DNA from 4 places in the Streptomyces sp. NPDC024017 genome. Region 4 is predicted to be linked to each of the others. Evidence: riboswitches for the same ligand, from Rfam matches in the RefSeq annotation. Region 4 holds a riboswitch; each other region holds the start of a gene.

Region 1 (2,192 bases), on a different contig from region 4:
GGCCGACACCGCCGTCGCCCTCCTCCACCAGCATCTCGACTCGGCCCCCGTGCCGCCTCGCGAACTCGGAGTCTCGGGACTGCCGCCGGCGTTCGAGAACTACCTGCTCGGTCTGCTCGCCAAGCAGCCCGAGGACCGGCCCACTGCCCAGCAGGCCGCCGCGTGGTTCGCCGGAGGCGCCTGGCGGGGCCTGCCCGAGCCGCTGCCGGAGGTCTCGGGGCCGCTGCGGCCGGCGACCACGTCCGCGGCGATGCCGGCCGGGCCGGGCCCGTACGCGGCCGCCGACACCAGCCACCCGACCACGTATGCACTGCCCGCGACCCCGGGGCACCGCAGCGCGGCCCGGGCGGCCCAGGCGGGGCGTTCGGGCCGCTCCCGCGGGCGCGGCGGCGTCCGCAGCCGGTCGAGACTGGCCGCGACGGCCGCCGCCGCGGCACTCTTCCTCGCCGCGATGCTCCTCGGCATGCGCTGGTTCTCGCCCGACACGACCGCGGAGGGCACGGAACCCGACGCGTCCCCGTCCGCGAGCAGCCCCGCCGCCACACCGTCCGCCGGCTCCCCCTCTCCCCTGGCCTCCGGCCCGGCGGCAAACCCGGCAGCCGCCACCACGCCGACCACCGGCACCGTGGCGGATGTCACTCCGTCCACGCCCGCTTCCCCGACTCCTCCCGCGCCCGCGCCGAGCGCCGCGACTCCGACGGCGGAAGCAGGCGACGGCCAACCGGAGCAGCCGAAGCCGGAGAAGCCGCACGAGGCCGGAAACGGCGGGGAGAGCGACGACGGAGACGACGGCGGCGACGACTGACCCGGCCCGGATGTCGCGCGACGGCGCCCCGCCCCGGAGCACGTGGATCAGCCGGGGGATGCGCCGGTGTGCGAGTGGGCGCCCCCTCGCGCGCCCCTCGGGTGGCTTGTCATCGCCCTTACCCCGGCCTTATTGTCACCAGGCCTTGGTGAACGGGAAATCCGGTGTGATGCCGGTGCGGCCCTCGCCACTGTGAATCGGGAAGTCCGGCTCCGGCCCTCACGGGCAGCCACTGGGTCCTTGCGACCCGGGAAGGCGGAGTCCGGGCGGTGGTACCCGTCAGCCAGGAGACCGGCCAAGGCGCGTCAACCATCCACGAGGTGCTGGAGAGGGTCTGCTGAGCCATGCACATTGCCGAGGGTTTCCTTCCTCCGGCGCACGCGGTCGCCTGGGGCGTCGCGTCGGCGCCGTTCGTCGTCCACGGGGTCCGGTCGCTCACCCGTGAAGTGCGCGAGCACCCCGAGAGCACCCTGCTCCTCGGTGCGTCCGGCGCCTTCACCTTCGTCCTGTCCGCCCTGAAACTGCCGTCCGTCACCGGCAGTTGCTCGCACCCCACCGGCACGGGCCTCGGAGCCATCCTGTTCCGGCCGCCCATCATGGCGGTGCTGGGCACCATCACCCTGCTCTTCCAGGCGCTGCTGCTCGCGCACGGCGGCCTGACCACGCTCGGCGCCAACGTCTTCTCGATGGCGATCGTCGGCCCCTGGGCCGGATACGCCGTCTACAAACTGCTGCGGCGCTACGACGCGCCGCTGATGGTCGCGGTGTTCTGCGGCGCGTTCGTAGCCGACCTGTCCACCTACTGCGTCACCAGCGTGCAGTTGGCGCTCGCGTTCCCCGACCCGGGCAGCGGATTCCTGGGCGCGCTCGGCAAGTTCGGTTCCATCTTCGCCATCACCCAGATCCCGCTCGCGGTGAGCGAGGGCCTGCTGACCGTGCTCGTGATGCGGCTGCTGGTGCAGTCCAGCAAGGGCGAACTGACCCGGCTGGGCGTGCTCCTCGCCAAGCAGCAGTCCCGGACCGAGACCGAGGCGGTGGCCCGATGAGCAGGAACACGAAGATCAACCTGTTGCTGCTGCTCGTCGTGGCCGCGCTGGCCGTACTGCCGCTCGCGCTCGGTCTCGGCGACCACAAGAAGGAGCCGTTCACGGGCTCCGACGGTGAGGCGGAGTCCGCGATCACCGAGATCGAGCCGGACTACGAGCCGTGGTTCTCCCCGCTGTACGAACCGCCGTCCGGGGAGATCGAGTCGGCCCTGTTCTCCCTCCAGGCGGCTCTCGGCGCCGGCGTCCTCGCCTACTACTTCGGCCTGCACCGAGGCCGCCGGCAGGGAGAGCAGCGGGCGCTGGAGCGGGAGGCCGAGAGCGCGCTCGCCGGTGACGCCGGG
Region 2 (2,192 bases), on a different contig from region 4:
GGCAACTGGGGCACCGCGGTGGTGGCCGTCTTCCTCGTCGCCTCCAGCGCGGCGATCTGGAAGCTGTCCCGGCGTGAGGTCGTCGACCACACCAACGTCAACGACACCGACGAGGCGGAGCCGGCCGGTGTGGTGACCACGGCGATGGCCGCGGTGACACCGCCCCCGGCGGGTGGTACGGCTGCGGCGTCGGAGGACCCGGTCCCCGCGTTCCCGTCGCAGGCCACCGCCGAGCGCACGCCGACCACGACCACCACGGTCTGACCCCGCCCACCGGTAACAAGGAAGAATCTCTGAGATGAAGATCGACTGGGCGGCCCTCGGCTCCGTGTTCGGCGTCAGCCTCGTGGTCACCGTGGCTCTCGTGGGCCTGTTCACCCTCGGCATCACCGGCCTGTCCCGCCGCGAGCGGGCGGTGGCCCAGGGCGGGTCCGCGGGCCTCGCGGTCACCGGTGCGTACGCGTGCTTCGCGGCGTGTGCGGCGGCTGTCGGGTACGGGATCTACCTGATCGTGGCCTGACGGCCCGATCGCACATCGTCCGCCGGGCGGCATGGGACCTCAAGTCCTGTGCCGCCCGGTCGTCGTGTGTGCGCAGGGGTCGATGTGGGGTTCTCCACACTCTCCCCTCGCAGGTCAACGGCAAGTTGACGGCGGTTCCCGGCCGTGGTGGACTGCCGGGGCCAGTACGGCGGCAGGAGAGGAAGCCGGTGCAAGTCCGGCGCGGTCCCGCCACTGTCACCGGGGTAGCAATCCCCGGGAGCCAGGAACTCTCACCGCCGGTCTCGTCGAACCAGGGCGTGGACACCCTGAGTGAGGACATATATCGCCATGCGCGGCTGCCGATCGAGGTTCAACACCCCACCCCTGCCCGCCCTCCTGGCCGGCTGAGCCCATGGGTGCCGGTCGCGTCTTCGCGTACGGCGCCGCCGCCGGTCTGATCGGTGACCTGCTGCTCGGTGATCCTCGCCGGGGGCATCCGGTCGCCGCGTTCGGGCGGGCCGCGGGTGCCGTGGAGCGGGTGTTGTGGCGGGACCACCGCGGGTGGGGCGCGCTGCACACCGTCGTGTGTACGTCGGGGGCCGTCGCCCTCGGTTCCGTCGCCGCGCGTGCCGTGCGGACGTCCGCCGTCGCCTCCGTCGCGCTGACCGGTGCCGCCACCTGGGCCGTCGTCGGGGGGACTTCGCTGGCCCGGGAGGCCCAGGCCATCGGGCGTGCCCTGGAGGCCGGGGACGTCGAGGCGGCCCGGGCCCGGCTGCCGCATCTGTGCGGGCGGGATCCGCAGGCCCTCGATGCCGACGGCATGGCCCGGGCCGTGGTCGAGTCCGTCGCCGAGAACACCTCCGACGCGGTGGTGGGGGCGCTGGTGTGGGGGGCCGTCGGCGGGGTGCCGGGGCTGCTCGGGTTCCGGGCGGTCAACACCCTGGACGCCATGGTCGGGCACAAGTCGGCCCGCTACCGCCGGTACGGGTGGGCTTCCGCGCGGCTGGACGATGTCGCGGGGTGGCCGGGAGCGCGGCTGACCGCCGTCCTCGCCGTCCTGGCCGGGCCGGATCCGCGGGGGGCCGTCCGGGCCTGGCGGGCCGACGCGGCGCAGCATCCGAGTCCCAACGCCGGTCCTGTGGAGGCCTCGTTCGCGGGGGCGCTCGGGGTGCGGCTCGGCGGGACGCTCTCGTACGGCGGGCGGGTGGAGCACCGGCCCGTGCTGAACACGCAGGGGCGTGCCGTCGGCACGCACGACGTCGCACGGGCCGTGCGGCTGTCGAGGCGCGTCACCTGGCTCGCGCTCGGGGTGTGCGCCGGTGCGCGGTTGCTCAAGAGTGCGCGGTTGCTGAAGAGGGGGAAATGACATGAGCGGTGGGCTTCTCGTCGCCGGTACCACCTCCGACGCCGGCAAGAGCGTCGTGACGGCCGGGATCTGCCGGTGGCTGGTGCGGCAGGGCGTCAAGGTCGCGCCCTTCAAGGCGCAGAACATGTCCCTGAACTCCTTCGTGACGAAGGAGGGCGCCGAGATCGGCCGGGCGCAGGCCATGCAGGCGCAGGCCTGCCGGGTCGAGCCGACCGCGCTGATGAATCCCGTGCTCCTCAAGCCCGGTGGCGAGCAGAGCAGTCAGGTCGTGCTGCTGGGCAAGCCGGTCGGGGAGCTGAGCGCGCGCGGGTACCACGGCGGGCGGCAGCAGAAGCTGCTGGGGAC
Region 3 (2,192 bases), on a different contig from region 4:
CGATGGTGATGGCCACGGCGAGGGAGGCGACGAGCGCGACGGTCCCGGCCGCCCCGAGCGCGAGCCCGGCCCCGCGCCGGGGCCGGAACCCGACGCCCAGGAGTTCCCGGGCGGTCACTTCACCAGCCCGAACCGGCGCAGTCCGGCGGCCACCTGCTCCACGCCCTCGACGGTGCGGATGGTCGGGTTCATGGCCTGCCCGCTGAGCAGCACGTACCGCTTGTGCCGGACGGCGTCCATGTTCTTGGTGACCGGGTTGGACTCCAGGAAGGCGATCTTCTTCGCGGCCGACTCGGCCGTCTGCGACTTGCGGGTGAGGTCGCCGATGACCAGGACGTCGGGGTCGCGGTCGGCGACCGTCTCCCAGTTGACCTGCGGCCACTCCTCGTGTGTGTCGTCGAAGGCGTTCTTCGCGCCGAGGGCCCGGGTGATGATGCCGGGCGCTCCGCAACAGCCGGCCAGGTAGGGCGACTCGGAGTTCGCGAACCAGTAGAGGAGGGTGACGTCGGAGGCGTCGATGCCGGCCGTGGCCTTCTTCATGCGCTGCTGGAGGGAGGCCACGAGCTTGTCGCCCCGCTCCTTCACCCCGAACACGGTCGCGAGGTCGCGGACTTCACCGTAGACGGTGTCGATGCCCAGGGCCTTGTCGCGTGCGCCGTCGCCGCCGCCCGAGTTGTCCTTGCCGGCGCAGTCCGACGGAGAGACGTAGGTGGGGACGCCGAGCTTCTCGAACTGCTCGCGGGTGGCGACGCCGCCCTTGCCGAGGGTGGAGACGAAGGACGCGGCGACGAAGTCGGGCTCGGTGTCCAGGACGCGTTCGAAGGACGGATTGTTGTCGGCGATGCGCGGCACCTTCGCGTCGGCCTTCTCCAGCCCCTTCATCACGGGGTCGGTCCAGGTGGCCGTGCCCGCGAGGCGGTCGGCCAGGCCGAGGGAGAGCAGGATCTCGGTGGTGCCCTGGTTGAGGGAGACGGCATGCCGTGGCGCGGCCGGGACGCGGACCTCGTGCCCGCAGTTGGTGAGCGTGACGGCGGCCTTGGCATCGGTGGACCCGGTGCCGCCGCCGCAGCCGGTCAGGAGCAGGGAGCCGGCCGCGAGCAGGACGGCGGCACGGGCGGGTCGGGCGAGGGGCACGGGAACCAGTCCTCAGTCGTCGAGGGCCCGATCGCGGAGCCCGGTCGTACGGTGCTCCCCCGCCGCATGCGGCCGCGGGGGCCGCCAGCAGGTCTTCGGACTCGGGTTCACCCGGTGCGGGACGCCTTCCCGGACGACCGAAGTCGTCCAGTGGCCGAGGCCCCGCCCGTCCCCCTCACCGCTGCGCGTCAGTTCCGGATTCGCACCGGATTCCCTGACCCACGTACATGGGTTCGACTGGCCTCGGCAAGCTATCACGGAGGCCTCCGGGAATCACCGCGCACTCTGTGCCGTTGTCGTGAGTGCAATGCGTCCACGACTCGCGAGGAGGCCGCCGGTGTACGGCGACGAGGCAACGGTCCGCAGGATCCTCACCGAGCTCGGCGACACGTGGGCCGTGGTGGGCCTGTCGTCGAACCAGCAGCGGGCGGCGTACGGCGTCGCCGCCGTCCTCCAGCGTTTCGGCAAGCGCGTCGTGCCGGTGCATCCGAAGGCGGAGACGGTGCACGGGGAGAAGGGGTACGCGAGCCTGGCGGACATCCCCTTCGACGTGGACGTCGTCGACGTGTTCGTGAACAGCGACCTCGCCGGTCCGGTCGCGGACGAGGCGGTCGCCCGGGGCGCGAAGGCCGTCTGGTTCCAGCTCGGTGTCATCGACGAGGCGGCGTACGAACGGACCCGCGCGGCGGGCCTGGAGATGGTGATGGACCGCTGCCCGGCGATCGAGATCCCACGGCTGTCTCATCACCGCGTACAGAAACCCTGAAGCGTTTCCCAGGAAATACCCGAATCCGGTCAAGGCTGCACAACTCGTCTTCTGCCGCCGGCCGGTCGATTCCTAGCCTGAGGCCTCTTGCTCCCCGAACTCCCCGAGTTCATCTTCGAGAGGCCCTGTATTCATGGAAAGAGACGGCCTGCGCCGGGATGTCGGGCTGATCGGGCTCATGTGGGCATCGGTCGGTTCCATCATCGGCTCGGGCTGGCTGTACGGCGCCGAGAAGGCGGTCGTGACGGCCGGCCCCGCGGCGATCCTGTCCTGGCTCATCGGCGCCGTGGCG
Region 4 (2,192 bases):
CATCCCGATCAAGCTGGGCGGCTTCGACGACATCTTCGCCAAGGCCGGCGAGGCGTACAGCCAGACCAACCCCGCGACGGGTGCGCCGCGCGGTGCGCTGACACCGGCCGAGCCAGGCCAGTGGACGTACGCCACACTGGCGTTGGGCTCCGCCCTGGCCCTCTTCATGTACCCGCACTCGATCACGGCGACGCTGTCCTCGAAGAGCCGTGAGGTGATCCGCCGCAACACCACGATCCTGCCGCTGTACTCGCTGATGCTGGGTCTGCTGGCGCTGCTCGGGTTCATGGCGATCGCGGCGGGCATCAAGGTGCAGAACGGGCAGCTGGCGATTCCGCAGCTGTTCGAGACGATGTTCCCGGACTGGTTCGCGGGCGTGGCGTTCGCGGCGATCGGCATCGGCGCGCTGGTGCCCGCGGCCATCATGTCCATCGCGGCGGCGAACCTCTTCACGCGCAACATCTACAAGGACTTCATCAAGCCGGACGCCACACCGGCGCAGGAGACCAAGGTCTCCAAGCTGGTCTCCCTGCTGGTGAAGGTGGGCGCGCTGGCCTTCGTCCTCACCATGGACAAGACAGTCGCCATCAACTTCCAGCTCCTGGGCGGCATCTGGATCCTGCAGACCTTCCCGGCCCTGGTCGGCGGCCTGTTCACCCGCTGGTTCCACCGCTGGGCGCTGCTCGCCGGCTGGGCGGTCGGCATGATCTACGGCACGGCCGCCGCGTACGGCGTGGCCTCCCCGACCCAGAAGCACTTCGGCGGCTCCGCGAAGGAGATCCCGGGCATCGGGGAGATCGGCTACATCGGCCTCACGGCGTTCGTCCTGAACGTGGTGGTGACGGTGGTCCTGACCTTCGTCCTGAAGGCCCTGAAGGCCCCCGAAGGCATCGACGAGACCAAGCCGGAGGACTACACGGCGGACGCGGGCGACCCCGGGGTCCAGGTGGAGCTTCCGCCTGCGACTGCTGGTTCCGCGCACTGATTCCAGGGCCCCGACCCACCACGAACACCCCGCAGCGGGCCGCCGTGACCATGCGTCACGGCGGCCCGCTGTCACGTAAAGCTGACGCTCTGACACCACCGCGACACAACATCTGGGGGTGCCGCCGGAACCCAACACAAGATGTATGCTCATGCTCGCTGCCGCCGCAGGGGAATCCGGTGCGAATCCGGAACTGTCCCGCAACGGTGTACTTGTGCATGTTTTGTGCACGAGAGTCAGTCCGAGGACCTGCCGACAGCGCACCCGGCCACCCGGCCGGTGTGCCCTGACGTCCGGGCCTCGTGGAATGGGCCGGTGGACGCGACGCCGCGTGCGCTCGCGTGCTGCCCCCTGCCCTCGACGAGGCCCCCGTGCCGAGCGAGGGAGAGCCCCACGTGACCATCGCGCCAGCCGAACCGGTCTCAGCCGCCGAAGAAGAGCACGACGCTCCCGGTACCGCGCTGCTGCGGACCCTGACCGAGCTGACCGCCGACCTCCCCGACACCGACCCCGGCCGGGTCGCCGCCGCCGCGCTGCGCGGCCGGTCCGCGCGGGCCGGCGAGTCGGAGTTGCGCGAGCTTGCGACGGAGGCGGCCGCCGGTCTCATCTCCGAGGACCCCGCCTACTCGCGGCTGGCCGCCCGGCTGCTGACCATCGGCATCCGCGAAGAGGCCGCCTCGCAGGGCGTCACGTCCTTCACCGAGTCCGTCGCGGTCGGCCACCGCGAGGGCCTCATCGCCGACCGCACCGCCGAGTTCGTCCGGCTGCACGCGGCCCGGCTCGACGCCCTGATCGACACCGGCGCCGACGACCGCTTCGGCTACTTCGGCCTGCGCACGCTGTACAGCCGCTACCTGCTGCGCCACCCCCTCACCCGCAAGGTCGTCGAGACGCCCCAGCACTTCATGCTGCGGGTGGCGAGCGGCCTCGCCGAGGACGACACCACACGCGCGCTGGACGAGGTCGCGGCCCTCTACGGGCTCATGAGCCGCCTCGACTACCTCCCTTCCTCCCCCACCCTCTTCAACTCGGGCACCCGGCACCCGCAGATGTCGTCCTGCTACCTCCTCGACTCCCCCAAGGACGAGCTGGACTCCATCTACGACCGGTACCACCAGGTGGCCCGGCTGTCGAAGCACGCCGGCGGCATCGGACTCGCGTACTCCCGCATCCGCGCCCGCGGTTCGCTGATCCGCGGCACCAACGG

Evidence for each region. A riboswitch is a leader RNA that binds a small molecule or an ion and turns the genes downstream of it on or off. The one in region 4 is predicted to bind cobalamin.
Region 1: another riboswitch for cobalamin. It lies ahead of AB0G20_RS25365 (energy-coupling factor ABC transporter permease); the one in region 4 lies ahead of AB0G20_RS15845 (ribonucleoside-diphosphate reductase subunit alpha).
Region 2: another riboswitch for cobalamin. It lies ahead of AB0G20_RS34650 (cobalamin biosynthesis protein); the one in region 4 lies ahead of AB0G20_RS15845 (ribonucleoside-diphosphate reductase subunit alpha).
Region 3: another riboswitch for cobalamin. It lies ahead of AB0G20_RS31810 (ABC transporter substrate-binding protein); the one in region 4 lies ahead of AB0G20_RS15845 (ribonucleoside-diphosphate reductase subunit alpha).

The regions. Positions count from the first base shown of each region.
Region 1 covers NZ_JBEZYZ010000009.1:237,135-239,326, reverse strand. Annotated here, with positions in the region: gene AB0G20_RS25370 (serine/threonine-protein kinase) at 1-805, shown strand, start outside; cobalamin riboswitch at 935-1,120, shown strand; gene AB0G20_RS25365 (energy-coupling factor ABC transporter permease) at 1,150-1,851, shown strand; gene AB0G20_RS25360 (energy-coupling factor ABC transporter substrate-binding protein) at 1,848-2,192, shown strand, end outside.
Region 2 covers NZ_JBEZYZ010000016.1:58,182-60,373, forward strand. Annotated here, with positions in the region: gene AB0G20_RS34640 (inorganic phosphate transporter) at 1-264, shown strand, start outside; gene AB0G20_RS34645 (hypothetical protein) at 299-520, shown strand; cobalamin riboswitch at 636-794, shown strand; gene AB0G20_RS34650 (cobalamin biosynthesis protein) at 894-1,847, shown strand; gene AB0G20_RS34655 (cobyric acid synthase) at 1,849-2,192, shown strand, end outside.
Region 3 covers NZ_JBEZYZ010000013.1:229,822-232,013, forward strand. Annotated here, with positions in the region: gene AB0G20_RS31805 (iron chelate uptake ABC transporter family permease subunit) at 1-100, opposite strand, end outside; gene AB0G20_RS31810 (ABC transporter substrate-binding protein) at 115-1,134, opposite strand; cobalamin riboswitch at 1,203-1,391, opposite strand; gene AB0G20_RS31815 (CoA-binding protein) at 1,472-1,900, shown strand; gene AB0G20_RS31820 (APC family permease) at 2,034-2,192, shown strand, end outside.
Region 4 covers NZ_JBEZYZ010000005.1:354,194-356,385, reverse strand. Annotated here, with positions in the region: gene mctP (monocarboxylate uptake permease MctP) at 1-985, shown strand, start outside; cobalamin riboswitch at 1,124-1,257, shown strand; gene AB0G20_RS15845 (ribonucleoside-diphosphate reductase subunit alpha) at 1,381-2,192, shown strand, end outside.